4 regions of the Halobacillus sp. A1-3 genome follow, and region 1 is predicted to be linked to each of the others. Evidence: riboswitches for the same ligand, from Rfam matches in the RefSeq annotation. Region 1 holds a riboswitch; each other region holds the start of a gene.
The links. A riboswitch is a leader RNA that binds a small molecule or an ion and turns the genes downstream of it on or off. The one in region 1 is predicted to bind S-adenosylmethionine.

Region 1 (4,802 bases):
TGACATAACACCGCTCCTTAATTTTTATTTAATTGAATATGGATGTTCGATTAGATAAATCTTTAAGTGTCGAGGCCATATGAGAACGAATCGCTTCTTCCACTCCACTCGTATCTCTATTTTCAAGTTTCAAGACGATTTCTTTATGTTCAGGAATAGATTTGACCTCATCTATTGGAGTAGAATAAAATTCATCTCTCAAAATTAGATAACAGTCGGACCACTGATTCAGTGTTTCTATCTCATGTAAAAGGAATTTATTATTTGCTACTCTAGCTGGGAAGGCGTGAATCAAGCCATTAACTCTCATAAACTCCTCAAAGTCTTTCTTTCTATAAGCCTCCTTTTCTTGATTCAATAAATCATACAAAACTGCAAAATCCTGACTAGTCAATTCCGGAATAGCCAAACTCGCAGCATACGTTTCAAGAACGGTTCTCAAATTAAATACATCCTCTAACTCTTTATTTGAAGGGTTGTGAACAACCGCTCCTTTATTAGGTACAAGCTCTATGAGCTTTTCACTCTCTAATCTTTTGAAAGCTGCTCGAATAGGAGTTCTGCTCATATTTAATTCTTTACTGACCCAATCTTCCGTTATCCTCTGACCAGGGTTCAAACGTTTAAGCATTATGGCACGCTTAACCTTCTCATAGGCCATTTCTTCATTTCTCTTTTTAGTTGACATGAATTACCCCACCATTTTGTATTCAAAGATTGTATACAATTTGAATCTATCAACATCATAACGTAAAGTATTGATTTATTCTACATAATTTTCAGAATTTAGTAATTATTACACAAATTCTGAACGCAACAATTGTTTTATTGCCACAAAATAGAAAAAGCCGGGATAATTATCCCGGCTTTTTGCATTATCGCTTTCGAAACTCCTCTACTATTTTCATTCCTACTGTAACAGCCTGACTCATCGCAGAACCGCCCCCGTAAGCAGCGCTAACTCCCATCGTTTCATAAATCTGCTGGTCCGTGCACCCCATCTCTACACATTGGTCCATGTGGTATGTGATACTCGCTTCGTCTCCATATTTCAAGCTGATCGCAAGCACCATCAAATGTTTAGTCCCTCTCTCTAATTCTCCGTCTTCAAAAAATGCGCCTGTAAATCGATTATATTCTTTTGTTGCTTCAGGTAAGTGACTCGTGAGTTCTTCGATCCCCTTTCGATAATCGTGCAGAATCTGCTCCGCATTCTTGTTCATAATTTCATACTCTCCCTTCTATTTAATACTGTGACCATTCCTTGGCTTTTCCATTTGAATAAACAATTGGGAATGCTCGGGAGCATATTACCTCTATTTTTATAAATATTTAAAATATTATTTACAATGATGCTTGTTTACTGTAAAGTAATAAAACATAATCTAATATACCTAATTATTAATTCTTATCGAGAGTGACTGAGGGAACGGCCCTTTGATGTCACAGCAACCTTCCGAAAGGAGTGGTGCTAATTCCTGCAGAATGTAAGTGTTCTGGAAGATAAGAGTTTGGCAGAATATCTATGCGAAACTCTCTTCCGAATTCGGAAGAGTTTTTTTATGGAATAAAGGAGGAAACCTTATGATTTCGATTGAACAGCTGAGTAAAGTCTATCAATCTAAAGAGCGGCAGATTATCGGTGTCGATCATGTGTCGTTGGAAATTGAAAAAGGAGAAATATTCGGAGTCGTCGGGTACAGTGGTGCCGGGAAAAGTACGTTACTACGCTGCTTAAACATTTTAGAACGACCGACAAGCGGGAAAGTATTGGTAGATGGAATCGATCTCTTATCCTTGTCTTCCAAAGAACTGAGAAAAGCAAGACAGTCGATTGGGATGATTTTTCAAGGCTTTCACTTAGCAATGGCTAAAACCGTTGTAGACAATGTAGCATTTGCATTGAAAGCTTCTGGTGTCGGTAAAAACGAACGCAAGAAACGTGCACTCGAGCTCCTTGAACTTGTCGGTCTCTCCGACAAAGCAGATCAGTATCCTGCCCAGTTAAGCGGGGGACAAAAGCAGCGTGTCAGCATCGCTCGAGCCCTTGCGAACAATCCAAAGGTACTTTTATGTGATGAAGCTACTTCTGCACTTGATCCTAATACCACGAAGTCGATCCTACAGCTTCTGAAAAAAATTAATCGTGAGCTGGGCCTTACTATCGTCTTAATTACCCATGAGATGGAAGTCGTGAAAGAAATTTGTGATCGCTGTGCAGTTATGGAAGACGGACAAATCGTTGAAGAAGGTAAAACGTACGATATTTTTTCCTCGCCAAAGAACACATTGACGAAACGGTTCATCCAAACCGTCATTGATTTTAACATTCCTGATGAGCTTTTGGAGCGAAGCACTGGAACCATCGTACATATGAAATTTAGCGGGAATCTAGCAAATGAATCGGTTGTTTCAGACCTTTTGCAGAAATTCAACGTAAGGGGAAACATTCTTCACGCAAACATTGACTACATTCAGGAGAAAGCTTTAGGAACATTCGTAATGGAGTTGACGGGGGAAGAAAAAGAAATACAAGCAGCACTGCAAAGCTTGCAAACAACCTTAGAAGAAGTGGAGGTGTTGAAACATGGCAGATCAGTTCATCACCCTGTTGCCCGAGCTGAATAAATCCTTTATTGAAACGTTGATTATGGTTGGAATTGGCCTTGTGGTCGCCTTGATTGCAGGCCTGCCACTCGGACTCTTATTATTCGTAACAGATCGTGATCTATTTTTGGAGAACAAATGGGTAAAGAGCGTAGCGGGAGTTGTGGTTAACCTAGTTAGATCTGTTCCATTTATCATCTTGCTCGTCTTTTTATTCCCTTTTACTAACTTCCTATTAGGCACAACAACAGGACCTGTAGCTGCATCTGTCGCTTTATCTGTAGCAGCCATTCCTTTTTATGCTAGGATTGTCGAGTCCTCTGCCAGGGACATTGACCGGGGCGTAATTGAAGCAGCCATTGCCTGTGGAGCGTCACCATGGCTGATCATTAAAGATATCATTTTTCCTGAAATCAAGTCAGGACTAATCAGCGGGCTGACGATCACCGCAATCAGCTTGATCGGTTATTCAGCCATGGCCGGAGCCATTGGCGGAGGCGGAATCGGCGACTTAGCTATACGCTACGGGTACTACCGGTATGACAACTTCGTTATGTTCACAACGGTCATCTTGTTGATTGTAATGGTACAAGTGGTCCAATATGCTGGAGACTTTTTAGCCAAATCTGTTAAAAAAAGCTGAATACACATACTTAGGAGGAATTACTCATGAAGAAATTATTTTTATTGCTTCTTACCCTACTCTCCGTTGCCTTTCTAGCAGCCTGTGGAGAGGAAGCATCAGGTGATGCAGATGCATCAGAAAAAAAGACTATACGCTTCGGAGCTACATCCGGACCGTATAGTGATATGGTCAATCAAGCAATCGCTCCTCTACTAGAAGAGAAAGGCTACGAAGTGACAAACAAAGAATTCACGGATTATGTTCAGCCCAACAAAGCTCTAGCAAACGGTGATTTAGACGCCAATCTTTTTCAGCATAAAATTTATCTAGAATCTTTCGCTAAAGAGCACAACCTTGATCTATCTGAAGTAATTGTCGTTCCCACAGCTCCTATGGGTATTTATTCCAACGAATTTGAGGATATCAAAGGTATCGAAAAAGGCAGTACGATGGGAGTCCCCAATGACCCAACAAACCTTGCCCGGGCACTGATCGTGTTAGAAAAAGAAGGCTTGGTAAAGATTAAAGAAGATGTGGATCCTCTTCGTGCGTCCCTTAAAGACATTGAGGAAAATCCAAAATCAATCAAATTTGTAGAAGTAGAAGCCGGCCAGCTGCCTCGACTTGTTGATAGTGAAGACCTGGCTATGGTCCCAGGTAATTATGCACTAGCTGCGGAAATGGATCTCCTTGAAGCATTGGCCTTGGAAGACATGCCAGATGATTACCGCAACCGTGTTGCTGTAAATACAGAAGATCTGGACAAGCAGTTTGTCAAAGATATCCGTGAAGTAATCGAATCAGATGAGTTTGAAAAAATCATGGATGAAGAGTTCGAGGGATTCGGTAAACCCCAGTGGATGAAAGAAGAATAATATGAATAGAACGTCCCTGGTTCCCATTGACCCAGGGACGTTCTTTCTTTTACAACCGGCCTGTAAACCGATCGTGCGAATCCTGGATTCCCACATTTTGATCTTTCCATCATTGCACATCTTTTTATACAAGCGTCTCTATCAGGAACGTGCCGGTCCGTTTATTATTAGACTCTCTGCCCAATTGACTACTTCTTTGTTGTCACTGACATACATTTCTTGATCGCCTCTGCCGGAGGTCTGCATCCTTATCACATCCGTCTCCTCTTCCCACTGCTTGATATTGTGGGTAAACTTTGCCTCCTCGCCTTTAAAACAGAGAGGAATTTTCCATTCGGTGCGATTCTTTGCTCCTTCTTGGGTCAAAACAAGTTCATCTCTATAAGAAAAAGTACCCCATCCACGCTTTTTTCTATCTTTAGAAAAGTTACGGTTCGCTACATAGATTGCATTCCGCTTACTTTTCAACTCTTCTCTAGCCTGGATGTGGGGATGATACTCCGCCCACTCAGGAATTTCCTTATCTCCATTCACGTCAATCATTTGATCAACCTCTAAGTATCCAAAAAGCACGTGAAGGTCAGGAGCATGAGGGACATACCTGTACACTCCGTTTACTTTTTCAACTTGCTTAAACCATCCAAAAAACAGAAACAGATCTCCAGGACCTACCTTTCTATTATGCAATGTCCCTT
Region 2 (4,802 bases), on a different contig from region 1:
AACAGTTTCAGGTGTCGAAGCAGTTCTGGTCTTATTTAGTCAATAACAACAAGTTAAGTAATCCTCAGGAGTTTATCAGACCCCTGCCTCATATGAGTTTGGTCCACGGGGAAGACAATGTAAACTTTCTTAAGAAACGTTATGAAACCATGTCGAACAATCCATTGTTCAAAGAGATGAAATTTTCGGATGACCCTGAAAAACTAGCAAAATGGCTTCCGTTGATTATGAAAGACCGCAAAACGAAGGATCCGATTGCGGCAACTAAAATGGATACGGGAACAGATGTGAATTTTGGAGCGTTAACCCGTAAGCTGTTTGATAACCTGGAAAATAGTAGTGTTGAAGTGAACTATAATCATAGTGTTGAGGATATTAAGCGCACCGAAGACGGAAAATGGGAAGTGACCGTTCGCGACACCGTTGGCGAAAAACTCGCATGCCAAACGGCAGATTTTGTGTTTATCGGCAATGGCGGCGGAGCTTTACATTTACTGCAAAAATCCGGAATTCCAGAAGGAAAAGGAATTGGCGGCTTCCCTGTAAGCGGACAGTTTATGGTTTGTAATAACCCGGAAGTCATCGAGCAGCATGAGGCTAAGGTATACGGAAAAGCTCCAGTCGGCGCTCCGCCAATGTCGGTGCCGCACTTGGATACCAGATATATTGACGGTAGAAAGTCATTGCTATTCGGGCCGTTTGCCGGCTTCTCACCTAAGTTCTTAAAAGAAGGTTCGTTGATGGATTTGGTGAACTCCGTCAAACCGGATAACCTTCTGACAATGGTAGGTGCAGGAGCAAAGCAAATGCCACTGACGAAATATTTGATCCAGCAAGTGCTCCAATCGAAGGAACAGCGCATGGAAGCAATCCGTGAATTTATCCCTGAAGCGAAAAGTGAAGATTGGGATTTAGTCGTTGCAGGTCAGCGCGTGCAAGTAATTAAAGATACCGAAGAAGGCGGAAAAGGAACGCTTCAGTTTGGTACAGAAGTGGTAAGTGCAGAGGATGGATCAATCGCTGCCTTGCTTGGGGCTTCACCCGGAGCCTCTACAGCTGTTAACGTTATGCTTGAAGTCTTGGAAAATTGTTTCCCTCAGCATATCAAAGAGTGGGAGTCTAAGCTAATCGATATGATTCCTTCTTATGGGTTGTCGCTGATGCAAAATCCGCAGATGATTGATGAGATTAAATCGTCAACGGCGGAGACGCTTGGGCTGAATGAAAAAGAAGAAAGAGATACAGTCTATAGTTAAGCCAAAACCTTAATTCTCGCTATATTTAAGAGCGTAGAAAGTCATCAAAGATCATAAATCGCTAGCATAGCATCAATAAAACCTTTAATCTATCCTTAGATTGAAGGTTATTTTTTATGAATAAGTCTAAGAAACGTTAAAAGAAAGGCAGGAACCATGGTGAAAACAGAAAAAGAAAAAATGATAGACGGAGAACTGTATTATCCAGGAGATAAGGAATTAGTAAAAGACCTAGCGAGAGCAAGAGCTTTAGTCCGTTCTTTTAATGATACGAGCGAATTAGAAGAAGAGAAACGGGCGTCTCTATTAAAGGAATTACTAGGTTCGACTGGAGAACAAATCTATGCAGAATCAACGTTTCGGTGTGACTATGGCTATAACATTCATGTTGGGGAGAACTTTTATGCGAACTTCGACTGTACCATCCTAGATGGAGGGAAAGTGACGATCGGGAAGAACTGCATGATCGCTCCCGGTGTACATATCTATACGAATACTCACCCTATCAAGGCAGAAGAAAGAATCTCAGAAATTGAATATACAAAACCGGTTACGATTGGTGATAACGTTTGGATCGGGGGAAGAGCAGTGATTAACCCAGGGGTGACGATTGGAGACAATGCGGTCATCGCATCCGGAGCCGTTGTGGTTAAGGATGTTCCAGATAATGTGGTGGTCGGAGGGAAACCAGCGAAGGTTATAAAACAGGTGGATTAAATCATTCCTCTTGCCACTTTTTGGGTTCTTCCTGTATAGTAATTCATAACAGTTAAATAGATTATTTCTTATCGAGAAAGGTGGAGGGACTGGCCCGACGAAACCTTAGCAGCAGGCGTGAAGTACTGTGCTAATTCCAGAAGCGTGAAGCTTAAAGATAAGAAGAGAAATGGTTCGTTACGATATTCAGCCCCTCTTCTTATTGAGAAGCGGGGCTTTTTATTATCTAAATACATAAAAAGAAAGAGGGAATGTTCAAATGTCTAGTTCTACAGAAGTGAAGCGCGCACCATTCAAAGGAGATCATGTGGGGAGCTTCCTGCGACCAGAGCGTTTGAAAGAAGCACGCGCTCAATGGGCAAAGGGAGAAATTACTGCGCAGGAATTAAAGAAAATAGAAGATGAAGAGATTTTTAAGTTAGTAGAAAAGCAGAAGAATGCTGGGTTGAAAGCCGTGACCGACGGCGATTTCCGCAGGAGCTGGTGGCATTTTGATTTTCTTGAAGGTCTAGATGGCGTAGAAGGCTATGATACGGAGCAAGGCTTGCAGTTTGATGGAGTAGAAACAAAAGCACGCGGCATTATAGTGACAGGAAAAGTGGGGTTCACGGATCATTATATGATTGAGCATTTCCGTTTTCTAAACCAAATCGCAGGAGATGCGGTGGCGAAGCTCACAATTCCAAGTCCAAATATGCTTTTATTCCGCGCGAAGATTGATGAAGACGTCTATGAAAATCAACAAGACCTCGTTCGAGACTTGATTACTGCCTATCAAGGCTTCATTGAGAGAATCTATCAGGAAGGCTGCCGCTATCTGCAGCTCGATGATACATCATGGGCGACGTTCTTTTCTGAGGAGGGACGAGCATCCATTGAAGAGAAGGGGCAAAACCCGGATGAAGTCGCTGAACTATGCGCACGCGTAGTGAATGAGTCGATTGCGAAACGACCGGAGGATATGACAGTAACGATGCACATTTGCCGCGGGAACTTTCAGTCGACCTTCATGACGAGCGGCAGCTATGAAGCGGTCTCCCAAACTATTTTCGGCGGTCTTGATGTTGATGGACTTTTCTTAGAGTTCGATGATGAGCGTTCTGGCGGTTTTGAACCGCTTCGTCATGTGAATCGCCCTGACCTTTCCATTGTGCTCGGATTAATCACATCGAAATTCGGTGAGCTTGAGGATCCGGATCACGTGAAGAACCGGATTTTGGAAGCGTCCGATTTTGTACCGGTCAGTCAGCTTTGCTTAAGTCCGCAGTGCGGATTTGCCTCGACCGAAGAAGGAAACAAGATTACAGAAGATGAGCAGTGGGAGAAAATCCGCCATGTCGTGAGGATTGCCGATGAGGTATGGCAGGAGGCTTGAGATGTTTGATTTTTCCTATGAATGGATATAAATCTATAGGATTGACTAAGGAGGAATTAAACTCATGAAATCTCTTGAAGATGCTTTAAAACATAGAGTAGGACTAGGTACAGCTCCTTTAGGAAATATGTTTAGGGCTGTCCCTGAGGATGAAGCACAAACAACGATTCAGACCGCCTGGGATCAGGGCGTACGATATTTTGATACCGCTCCTTTTTACGGGGCAGGCTTAGCTGAGATGCGGCTTGGTGAAGTGCTCTCTCATTATGATCGCGATGAGTATGTGATAAGCACGAAAGTCGGCCGCTATATTACCGAGGAGACTGAGGAAAAAGAGGGTCTGTTCGAGGATGCCCGTGATAACAAGGTGATCACGGATTACACCGAAGATGCAACAAAACGGTCTATTGAGCAGAGTCTCGAACGTCTGAAGACCGATCGTTTAGATATGGTCTTCGTTCACGATGTGTCTCCTGATTTTCATGGTGTTGATTGGACTGCCAAATTCGAGGAAGCGAGAAAAGGAGCTTTTCGCGTGCTTACTCAAATGCGTGAAGAAGGTGTGATTCGTGGCTGGGGACTTGGCGTCAATACGACGGAACCAATTGAACTTGTGATGGAACTTGAGGAAGCGCGACCGGATATCTGCTTATCCGCAACACAGTACACGCTGCTTAATCACGACCACGCTCTAGAAAGAATGATGAAATCTGCTGAAGAGAAGGATGTCGACATTGTCGTTGGCAGTCCATATAACTCCGGTGTACTGCTTGGAGGGGACCATTACAATTATGAAAAAGCTGGGGCAGACATTATCGGACGAGTCAATCAGCTAAAAGAGATTGGCCAGAAATACGACGTTCCATTAAAAGCGGCTGCATTGCAGTTCTCTACCGCACATCCGGCGGTAAAATCTGTGATTCCGGGCTCTACACGTCCGGACCGCATTAAAGAAGACTTGGAAATGATTCAGCGAGACGTTCCGAAAGAGTTCTGGGACGAGCTTGTAAACAGAGGCTTTGTTTCTGAACATGCGCCACTTCCGGTGCACTCCCGCTAATGAGTAAATAACAGTAAAAACAGAAAACAGAACGCTTGGATTTGAATGTCAGGCGTTCTGTTTTTTATTATCTTATTTAGAAAGGATCGAAATTTTTGATGATAAAGTTTATTACAGGGTAATCAAGGGTTACTTAAGGTTATATTCATTACTTTTTCTTTTTCCTTTTACCGATGATCACAACAGTTGTTAACACAATTAATAGTAAAAAAAATCCTTCAGCCATAACATTCCCTCCTTGAATTTGCATATTGGTGGAACAACTAGCCTGCAGTTTCAACAGTTGAGATTTATATCTTTATTTATTTACGGAAAGAACTTTAATTGGTTTCAAAATTCAGATAATTTAAGTCTTGAAATATACGCGATGTGGTTTGAGGTTTCGCATCCTGGT
Region 3 (4,802 bases), on a different contig from region 1:
TTTCCAACAAATTTATATACAAATTCTATGTCATTATAACATGAAAAAATCAGGTAACTAAAGGTTACCTGATTCTCTCTTTATTTATGCAATTGGCGTTCTACTTCTGCAAACATCTTTTGACTTTGTTCGAATTCGCGTTGACGTTTTTCTTCCACTTTTAATCGGGTATCTAACTTTCTGCTGTACTCGGCATAACTCATGTTATGCGCTTTGTGCATGGCTTTATCCATCTCAGCAGTATAATTCAAATTCAGATCGTCACTAATAACGAATCCACCCTTTCAGATTATTTACACAATTCAGATTATCATAAAACAAATACCCGGAACAAATTGTAAATAAACCTGGAAATAGGGATATTCAAATGAATTTCATCCATGTAAGCGTTTGATTCTTCGTCATATAGTTAATACCATCGATTTGCTTCTTTTTTCTAACTATTCAATTAATTCACGTTTGTCGTAAGATCTGCGTAAGCCTCTTGCACTAGAGTAACAGCCTGACTCAGCGCTGCGCCCCCACCGAAAGCTGCCGCTACACCACAAGCCTCTAACACTTCTTTTTCACTAGCTCCTTGATCTACACATCCCTTAGTGTGATAAATCATGCAGTATTCATCTTGAGCTACGATACTAATTCCTAATGCCATTAGTTGTTTTTGTTTCTTGGATAATTCTCCTTCCTTGAAACAGGCTTCGGAAAATTGACTAAACTGATGGGAGACTTCAGGCATGCGTTCTGAGAATATTCCCATTCCTTCCTTATAATCATGCAGATAAGCTTGAGTCCAATTCATTTCTTGTTCTGGCATCATCATAACCTCCAAAAAAAATAAGTGACTGCGGTTAGTATAAACCGCAATCACCTATTTTATCCGTTTATTTAGATGCCCCTTCAACAGGTACAACTGCTCCATCATATTCTTCTTTAATGAAGGTTTGAATTTCTTCAGAACGAAGAACCTCAACTAGCTTATTCAGAGCTTCAGAGTCTTTGTCTTTGCTTTGAGCTGCCACAACATTTACATAAGGAGAATCTGTGCCTTCAAGAATAATTGCATCTTCTTGAGGGGAAAGCCCTGCTTCAATAGCATAGTTTGTGTTAATTGCAGCAAGCACCTCTTCTTCACGTTTATAAACTTCAGGTAGGTTAGCAGCATCTACGCCTGTATCAAATTCAAGGTTCTTTGGATTTTCTACAATATCATCAACCGTAGCGTCTACTTTTTCAACACTCTCATCCAGCTTAATAAGTCCTTCTTTTTCTAATAAGGAAAGAACACGACCATGTGTTGAAACAGAACGGCTCATGACTAGTGTCGTGCCTTCTTCAATATCTTCAAGATTGTCATACTTTTGAGAATAGACACCAATTGGTTCAATATGAATACCGCCAAGGTTTGCAAAATCATAATCATTTTCTTCTTCTTGAAGCTCTAAATAAGGAATGGTTTGAAAGTAATTGGCATCTATACGTCCTTCAGCCAAATCTTTATTCGGCAGAATGTAGTCCTGATATTCTTCAATCTTCAAAGTAATTCCCTCTTCTTCAAGAATAGGTTTTGCTTGTTCCAATACTTCAGCATGAGGAACACTCGTTGCCCCTACTTTAATCTCAGAGCTTTCCTCTCCGCTGCCTCCTTCAGACCCTGATGCATTTTCTTCAGAAGATCCACATGCAGCAAGTACAAGTACAAATAATAAGGCCAGACCGGCTGTCCATAATTTTTTCATTTCAATAACTCTCCCTTTTTTTTATTTTTATCTTTTATCCAATTTACGGGTAATAAGATCCCCGATGAATTGGAAAATGAACACAATAATAATGATTAGAATGGTACAAATAAATACAACATCCCAGTTACTACGCTGAAATCCGTAGAAATAGGCAAAGTCACCTAAACCACCAGCCCCGATTGCTCCTGCAACAGCTGTGTAGCCGATCAGAGCGATCGCTGTCACTGTGATCCCAGATATTAAGGCTGGCATCGATTCTGGAAGCAGAACTTTAAAGATAATCGTCGAATATTTTGCCCCCATTGCTTTTGCCGCTTCCACTACCCCTTTGTTTACTTCTTTCAGGGCGATCTCCACTAGACGTGCATAGAATGGAGCTCCTCCGATTATAAGGGCAGGTAATGCAGCTTTTGGACCACGGATGGTTCCCATTAAAAAGTCAGTAAACGGGAATAATAGTAAAATTAATATAATGAAAGGAATCGCACGGAACACGTTAACAACCGATGCTGTAATCATATTTAATACCTTGTTCTGCCAAAGCCCTCCCGGCCCAGACAAAAAGAGCAGCAATCCAAGGAACAACCCGATAATGAACGTTCCTGCTACGGAAACTAAAGTCATATATAATGTTTCGTTTGTAGCCGTAATCATGTCTTCCATACTTACATTTGGAAACCACTGATTAAACATTCGGGTTCACCTCCACTTCTACTGACGTTTCTTCGATGTAATGGATCGCCCGGTTAATTTCTTCTTTAGCACCTTCAAATTGAACAAACATCGTTCCATAAGCACCTTTTTGCGTTTGAGTGATCTTACCATGCAAAATGTTCACATCTAGTACGAACTTTCTAGATAGATCACTAATCAGTGCTTGGTTCGCACTGTCTCCAACGAAGTGGAGTCTTACGATTTCCCCACTCTTGTAATTGTCTTTTATAAGCCCTAGTGAGTGTTCTTTTTCTGGATCTCCCATGACCTGATCGACGAATTTCTTCGTCACTTGCTGTTTAGGATGAAGGAATACATCCAGAACATCTCCCTGTTCGACGATTTTTCCTTCTTCCATAACCGCCACCTGGTGACAAATTTTGCGAATAACGTGCATTTCATGAGTGATTAGAACAATTGTCAGCCCCAATTTTTCGTTGATATCTACAAGCAGGTCTAAAATTGAATCTGTCGTCTCAGGGTCAAGGGCTGATGTTGCTTCGTCGCAAAGTAGCACTTTAGGATTGTTTGCTAAAGCCCGAGCAATACCTACCCTCTGTTTTTGTCCTCCACTAAGCTGAGAAGGATATGAATTTCCACGACCACTCAATCCGACCAAGTCTATTAATTCATTGACTCTTTTTTGCCTTTCTGCTTTTGGTGTACCGGCAATTTCCAGAGGAAAAGCGATATTGTCATGAACGGTTCTAGACCAAAGTAAGTTGAAGTGCTGAAAAATCATCCCTATCTCCTGACGGGCTACTCTCAACTTCCCTTTACTTAGGGAGGTCAATTCCTGTTCGTTGATGGTTACCTTACCGCCCGTAGGGTCTTCCAGACGATTCAATAGCCTTATAAACGTACTTTTTCCGGCACCGCTGTATCCGATCACACCGTAGATTTCGCCTTTCTTTATTGAAAGATCAAGGTTATCTACAGCAGTTACCTGTTTGTCTTTTGTTTGAAATACTTTGGATAAGCCTTTGATTGTAATCATGTTGTCCCTCCATAAAAAAACGCCTTTCTGATTCAGAGAACAGAAAGGCGTATGTATCCTAAGTCAAATCTGTTCTCTCATCTATCAGGGCTTACGCTCTGTAGGAATTGGCACCTTCTCGAACAAGATGTTCGTGGGTTGCCGGGCATCATCGGGCCAGTCCCTCCGCCACTCTGGATAAGAGATTTTGGTATATTAAATGATTATCACTTTAACTCGCTTAAGTAGCACAAGAGGAATTGTATCACCGCCAAAATTTTGTGTCAACAAAAAAAGCAGAAAATTAACTACTTTCATAAAAAAGAAACAGGCAATAAAAAAATCCCTTCCATTAAGAAGAGATTTACGTTACTACCTCTTCTCATCTATCAAAGCGATAATCGCTTTGCAGGAATTAGCACCGTGCTCATATGGAGCCGGTTGCTGGGCATCACAGGGCCAGTCCCTCCGCCACTCTGGATAAGTGAAGATGTCGATATGAAATTATTAAATATGTTAGCATTGTACTACCTACACGTCAACAAAAAAAGAGGAGAGTATAAAGTTGAAAAAAGCACCACTATTTGAGCTACCATACATTCATAATGAAGAAACTTACCAGCTAGATGAAGATATTGGAAAAGTAATTGTTCTCACGTTTTGGGTCTCCTGGTGTCCCGATTGCGGTTCAGACCTTCCAAAAAAAGAGCAGCTTTATAAAACGATGGATCATGAGAAGGTAAAAATGCTGACCATCAATGTAGCAGGTAGAGAAAGAGCAGAAGAAAAAGGCGTTCAGTATGCTGATGAATTTTTAACGCAGCCTACTTTAAAAGACAGAGGGAGGGAGATTTACGACCTATACGAGTGTGAAGGTGTACCCACTACGACGATTATTGATCAGCATGGAAACGTGTATGAACAATTCGGGGACAAAGCTTCCTTTTTAGAGATTGTAGAATCCATTGGTAAACTCATCTAGAAAGTAAAAGTAAAGACTCCATAAATAAGATGTTTCGATAAGCTCCCTTTACACTAATCATCGTTTCAGGTAGGGAGGTCAGTTTTTTGCTTCCTGTAAACAATTCTTCCATAACACTGGTAGACGATTGCAGAACCAGACTTCCTTGACCTTCTTGTGTTGCTTTTAACTGAACCCCTGAATGATCGATAAATAAACAAACTTGATGCTGACCAACTTGTACTTCAACGTTTAGTTTTCGTTCACGCCAAGTAGGTAACAGGTCATATCGATGATTGACGTTCTCTACCCATTCATAAATAAAATCGATCATAAAAACTCCTCCTTTTACTGTATTAAAATTCTTTAAAAGGAGGAGTCAACCCTTCTCCTGAAGCGAAGAATCGTTCGT
Region 4 (4,802 bases), on a different contig from region 1:
AAGAGACAGGTGCTGAAGTTGATGACTTGCATTATATTGGTCAGTATTATGTAGAGGGTAAGGGCGGTAATGTGATCAAAAATGTTTATTTTGCAACTATTTCAGAATTGGCTGAGCAAGAACATTACTTTGAGACCTACGGTCCTGTTTTGTTTCAGCACCTTCCTAAGGAGTTAGCGAAAAATGATCGGTTCAGTTTTATGATGAAGGATGAGGTTCTTCCTCAATGTATGAAACGAATAGAACAAATGGAGTCCTAATTGGTAACAAAAAACAAAAAAGCGCGCGTACGATACTATTTCGTACGCGCGCTTTTTTTATATGAGGAGATGAGGAAACATAATCAATGCCTATTATAGGCAGGTCCAGCCTGTTTGATTTTATCACTTGCATAGACAAATGTTTTAAAGTTCTCATGGAACTTGTTTGCTAAATCTTTGGCCTGTTCATCGTAACGTTCAGGGTCATCCCAAGTTCTCTTAGGAATAAGTACATCATCAGGAACACCTGGACAGTGAGTTGGAATACTCAAACCAAAGAATGGGTCTTTATAAGTCTCTACTGAGGCAAGTTCTCCTTCTAAAGCTGCCTGAATCATAGAGCGGGTATAAGAAAGCTTCATACGGGAGCCTTCTCCATAAGGGCCTCCGGTCCACCCAGTGTTGACTAAATAGACATCTGCGTCAAACTGATCGATCTTTTCACCAAGCATTTCTGCATACGTAGAAGGAGCAAGGGGCAGGAATGGTGAACCGAAACAAGCTGAGAATGTAGCTTGAGGTTCTGTAATCCCTCTTTCAGTTCCGGCAAGCTTACTGGTATATCCACTGAGGAAGTGATACATGGCCTGCTCTTTGGTCAATTTACTGATTGGTGGAAGCACACCAGTTGCATCGGCTGTAAGGAAAATGATTGCGTTTGGATGCCCTGCAATGCTTGGGCGGATGATATTATCTATATGATCGATCGGATAAGCTGCTCTTGTATTTTCAGTCAAACTCGTATCCTCAAAATCAGGAACATGACTATTTGGTTTTAGAACGACGTTTTCTAATACTGAACCAAAGTGAATGGCATTAAATATCTGTGGTTCGTTTTTCTCAGACAAACTTATGCACTTCGCATAACAGCCACCCTCAATGTTGAAGATACCGTAATTGGACCAGGCATGTTCATCATCACCGATTAATCTCCGGTTGGGATCAGCCGACAAAGTTGTTTTACCTGTGCCTGAAAGACCGAAGAATAAAGCGACATCGCCCTCTTTTCCTACATTAGCAGAACAATGCATAGGCAATACATTTTTTTGAGGAAGCATGAAGTTCATAACAGAGAAGATTGATTTCTTAATTTCGCCAGCGTATTCTGTTCCACCGATTAAAACGATACGGTGTTTAAACGAAACCATGATAAAGGCTTCTGAATTTGTTCCGTCAACATCAGGTTCTGCTTTAAATGTCGGTGCGGATACCACGGTGAATTCTGGCTCTAATTCTTCCACTTCATCTTCGGAAGGTCGGATGAACATTTGTCGGGCAAACAGATTATGCCAAGCGAATTCGTTAATAACTCTGATCGGAAGCCTGAACTTTTCATCAGCCCCAGCAAACCCTTTAAAGGAAAACAAGGCGTCACGATCTTTCAAGTAATCGAGCACTTTATGGTAAAGTGTGGTGAAGGTGTCTTCATCGATGGGCTGATTTACCTTGCCCCAATCAACTTTATTAGCGGAGACATCATCTTTTACTATAAATTTATCCTTAGGAGATCGTCCTGTATAAGCTCCAGTGGTCGCCTGGATGGCTCCTTTGTCCGTAAGCGCCCCTTCATGACGCTCTAAGATGTGCTCCACTAATTGAGGTACCGATAATTGGTGGTGGACATGCTCCTGGGCTAATAAGAGGTTTAATTCTGACATTTGATTAATGGCACTCATATGTGTCTACCCGCCTTTTTTAAAAGATTTCAATAAGCTAAGTACTTAATTTGAACATTAGTATAACACATTCATATTAATAATCCATACTCTTTGTGAAAATGCTTTCAATTTATTTTTTACCCTTTTATCAGGTAAAATAAAAGAAGAAAGGTTGTGATTTAATGAGCAAATCACTTGTGCTTTACGATGGGGGTTGTTACTTGTGTAATCAATCAAAGCGTCTGTTTAAAAGGTTTGATTGGTTTAATACGATGGAGTGGATCTCTCTTCAACAATATGGGAAGGTAAATTCTCTACCCAAAAGTAGGGAAAAAGCAATAAAACAGGAGTTACACGTACTGCTTCCCTCTGGAGATGAGAAGAGAGGGTACTTTGCTATTACTTATCTTATGAGAAAATGTCCGCTCACGTTTATTCCAGGAGTCCTTTTTTCCATTCCTGGAAGCAGCATAATTGGAAAACCACTATACGCATTCGTGGCTAGAAGCCGTTATAAACTTTTCAAAGGTAAGTGTAAGAATGGCTCTTGCTCTTTGCCTAAGTCATAGGTATTTAATTGACATTAAACATGGTTTTCGATACGATATCCAAGAACGGAAACTCTCTTATCCAGAGTCGGTGGAGGGACAGGCCCTTTGAAGCCCGGCAACCCGTCATTCAAATGACATGGTGCTAACCTGAAGCAAGGAGATCAATGACTCCTTGGACGATAAGAGCGAAAGGAAGCAGCCCCTTTCCTCTAAGTCAGGAAGGGTTTTTTCTTTTATATAAGGAAATGATCCATAAGTGAACTTGATCCTCCTTTGTACGTAGTTCCGGAGGACAAGATATGAAATGAACGAATAAAGAAACTGTCATACGGTTTCTACACATACTGGTAAAGAGTTCCGTCTAATTCATTGAACTTTCAGAAGGAGGAGTTTTAGAGAATGCCTGCCAATCGCCGGTTATTCACATCAGAATCTGTTACCGAGGGCCACCCTGATAAAATTTGTGACCAGATTTCTGATGCGATCTTAGACGAAATTTTAAAAAACGACCCAAATGCAAGGGTCGCATGTGAAACGACAGTCACTACAGGACTTGTACTAGTGTCTGGAGAAATCAGTACCAATACCTATGTAGATATTCCATCTATTGTACGCCAGACGATCAAGGATATTGGCTATACAAGAGCCAAGTATGGTTTTGATGCTGATACGTGTGCAGTTCTTACTGCCATAGACGAACAGTCCCCAGATATCGCCGGTGGAGTAGATGTTGCCTATGAATCACGTGAGGGACAAATGAGCGAGGATGAAATTGAGGCAATTGGTGCAGGTGACCAGGGGCTTATGTTCGGATTCGCAAACAATGAAACAAAAGAATTGATGCCTTTGCCGATCTCTCTTGCGCATAAACTTTCCAAGCGCTTATCTGATGTTCGTAACGACGGTACACTCGAGTACTTACGTCCAGACGGGAAAACTCAAGTTACGATTGAATACGATGAAAATGATCAACCGGTTCGCGTTGATACTATTGTTATTTCTACTCAGCATGCTGAGGAAATTACGCTTGATCAAATTAAAAAAGACATTAAAGCTGAAGTCATTGATCCTGTTGTGCCTTCTTACTTAATTGATAATCATACAAAATATTTCATTAACCCTACAGGTCGTTTCGTAATCGGCGGGCCGCAAGGGGATGCAGGTCTGACAGGAAGAAAAATTATTGTTGATACTTATGGTGGATATGCTCGACACGGGGGCGGCGCTTTCAGTGGGAAAGATGCGACAAAAGTGGACCGCTCCGCTGCTTATGCGGCGCGTTACGTAGCTAAGAACATCGTAGCAGCAGGTCTTGCAGATACTGTGGAGGTTCAGCTGGCGTACGCTATCGGTGTTGCCCAGCCTGTATCCATTTCTATAAATACGTTCGGTACAGGGAAGGTAAGCGAAGAAAAGCTGGTTGAAGCAGTTAGAGACTTGTTTGACCTACGTCCAGCTGGAATTATTAAAATGTTGGACCTTCGTCGTCCGATTTATCGTCAAACAGCTGCTTACGGTCACTTCGGACGGACTGATGTGGAATTTCCATGGGAAAAAACTGATAAAGCAGAAGAACTTATAAACCGCTTGAAGTAAAACAAAGCCTCTGAATTCATTTTCAGAGGCTTTTTTAATAGTTAGGTTTGCAGGCTTTTATAATATTGTCCTTTTTCAACATAAGTTTTACGAATGCGGTCAAGTTCCTGAATATCCGTTTCGTTCAATTCACGCACAACTTTTGCAGGCCTTCCAAATGCCAGCGTATTTGGCGGTATTACTTTTCCGGGTGGAACTAAGCTTCCCGCTCCTATGAAAGTTTGCTCACCAATTTCTGCTCCGTCAAGGATAAGTGAGCCCATTCCGATCAATGCGTTCTTTTTAATGTGGGCAGAGTGTAAGGTCACTTGATGACCGACAGTTACTCCGTCTTCAATAATTAGCGGCTGATTAGGGCTTTGATGAAGCATGCTTAAATCTTGGATATTTACATTTTTTCCTATATGTACAGGTGAAACGTCTCCTCTGATCACGGTTTTGAACCACACGCTGGAAAGTTCACCGATTTTTACATCCCCCGTGATGACGGCATCTTCTGCAATATAAGCACTCGGATCAATTTGAGGCAGCTTTCCTTTATATTCGCAAATCATGTAGAACCCCCTTATAATATGTGTATAAACAGTATAGCAAATCGTAAGGAGTCGTGTACGGATGATAAAATTGGTTTCAGAACAGAACCTGGCTACAATAGTGATTGTCCATGGGGCATTTGAACATGCAGGGCGCTACGATGAGCTTGCGGCTCACTTTCAAAAAGACGGATTCAGTGTCAT

Region 2: linked by a shared signal. The riboswitch ahead of ACRYKC_RS01620 (5-methyltetrahydropteroyltriglutamate--homocysteine S-methyltransferase) and the one ahead of ACRYKC_RS06165 (methionine ABC transporter ATP-binding protein) in region 1 are both predicted to bind S-adenosylmethionine.
Region 3: linked by a shared signal. The riboswitch ahead of ACRYKC_RS11120 (methionine ABC transporter ATP-binding protein) and the one ahead of ACRYKC_RS06165 (methionine ABC transporter ATP-binding protein) in region 1 are both predicted to bind S-adenosylmethionine.
Region 4: linked by a shared signal. The riboswitch ahead of metK (methionine adenosyltransferase) and the one ahead of ACRYKC_RS06165 (methionine ABC transporter ATP-binding protein) in region 1 are both predicted to bind S-adenosylmethionine.

What each region holds. Positions count from the first base shown of each region.
Region 1 covers NZ_JBPCEO010000003.1:146,266-151,067, reverse strand. The annotation lists gene gabT (4-aminobutyrate--2-oxoglutarate transaminase) at 1-6, opposite strand, end outside; gene ACRYKC_RS06175 (GntR family transcriptional regulator) at 29-688, opposite strand; gene ACRYKC_RS06170 (carboxymuconolactone decarboxylase family protein) at 876-1,223, opposite strand; SAM riboswitch class I at 1,406-1,510, shown strand; gene ACRYKC_RS06165 (methionine ABC transporter ATP-binding protein) at 1,585-2,628, shown strand; gene ACRYKC_RS06160 (methionine ABC transporter permease) at 2,588-3,250, shown strand; gene ACRYKC_RS06155 (MetQ/NlpA family ABC transporter substrate-binding protein) at 3,277-4,107, shown strand; gene ACRYKC_RS06150 (Nmad3 family putative nucleotide modification protein) at 4,249-4,802, opposite strand, start outside.
Region 2 covers NZ_JBPCEO010000001.1:344,464-349,265, reverse strand. The annotation lists gene ACRYKC_RS01630 (malate:quinone oxidoreductase) at 1-1,256, shown strand, start outside; gene ACRYKC_RS01625 (sugar O-acetyltransferase) at 1,413-1,973, shown strand; SAM riboswitch class I at 2,039-2,137, shown strand; gene ACRYKC_RS01620 (5-methyltetrahydropteroyltriglutamate--homocysteine S-methyltransferase) at 2,233-3,348, shown strand; gene ACRYKC_RS01615 (aldo/keto reductase) at 3,413-4,408, shown strand.
Region 3 covers NZ_JBPCEO010000005.1:223,109-227,910, reverse strand. The annotation lists gene ACRYKC_RS11140 (YuzK family famiily protein) at 81-251, opposite strand; gene ACRYKC_RS11135 (carboxymuconolactone decarboxylase family protein) at 449-814, opposite strand; gene ACRYKC_RS11130 (MetQ/NlpA family ABC transporter substrate-binding protein) at 882-1,736, opposite strand; gene ACRYKC_RS11125 (methionine ABC transporter permease) at 1,764-2,432, opposite strand; gene ACRYKC_RS11120 (methionine ABC transporter ATP-binding protein) at 2,425-3,450, opposite strand; SAM riboswitch class I at 3,525-3,634, opposite strand; SAM riboswitch class I at 3,809-3,916, opposite strand; gene ACRYKC_RS11115 (TlpA family protein disulfide reductase) at 3,995-4,411, shown strand; gene ACRYKC_RS11110 (hypothetical protein) at 4,404-4,724, opposite strand.
Region 4 covers NZ_JBPCEO010000005.1:283,750-288,551, forward strand. The annotation lists gene ytkD (RNA deprotection pyrophosphohydrolase) at 1-260, shown strand, start outside; gene pckA (phosphoenolpyruvate carboxykinase (ATP)) at 344-1,936, opposite strand; gene ACRYKC_RS11470 (thiol-disulfide oxidoreductase DCC family protein) at 2,101-2,487, shown strand; SAM riboswitch class I at 2,542-2,655, shown strand; gene metK (methionine adenosyltransferase) at 2,869-4,065, shown strand; gene ACRYKC_RS11480 (gamma carbonic anhydrase) at 4,107-4,619, opposite strand; gene ACRYKC_RS11485 (alpha/beta hydrolase) at 4,681-4,802, shown strand, end outside.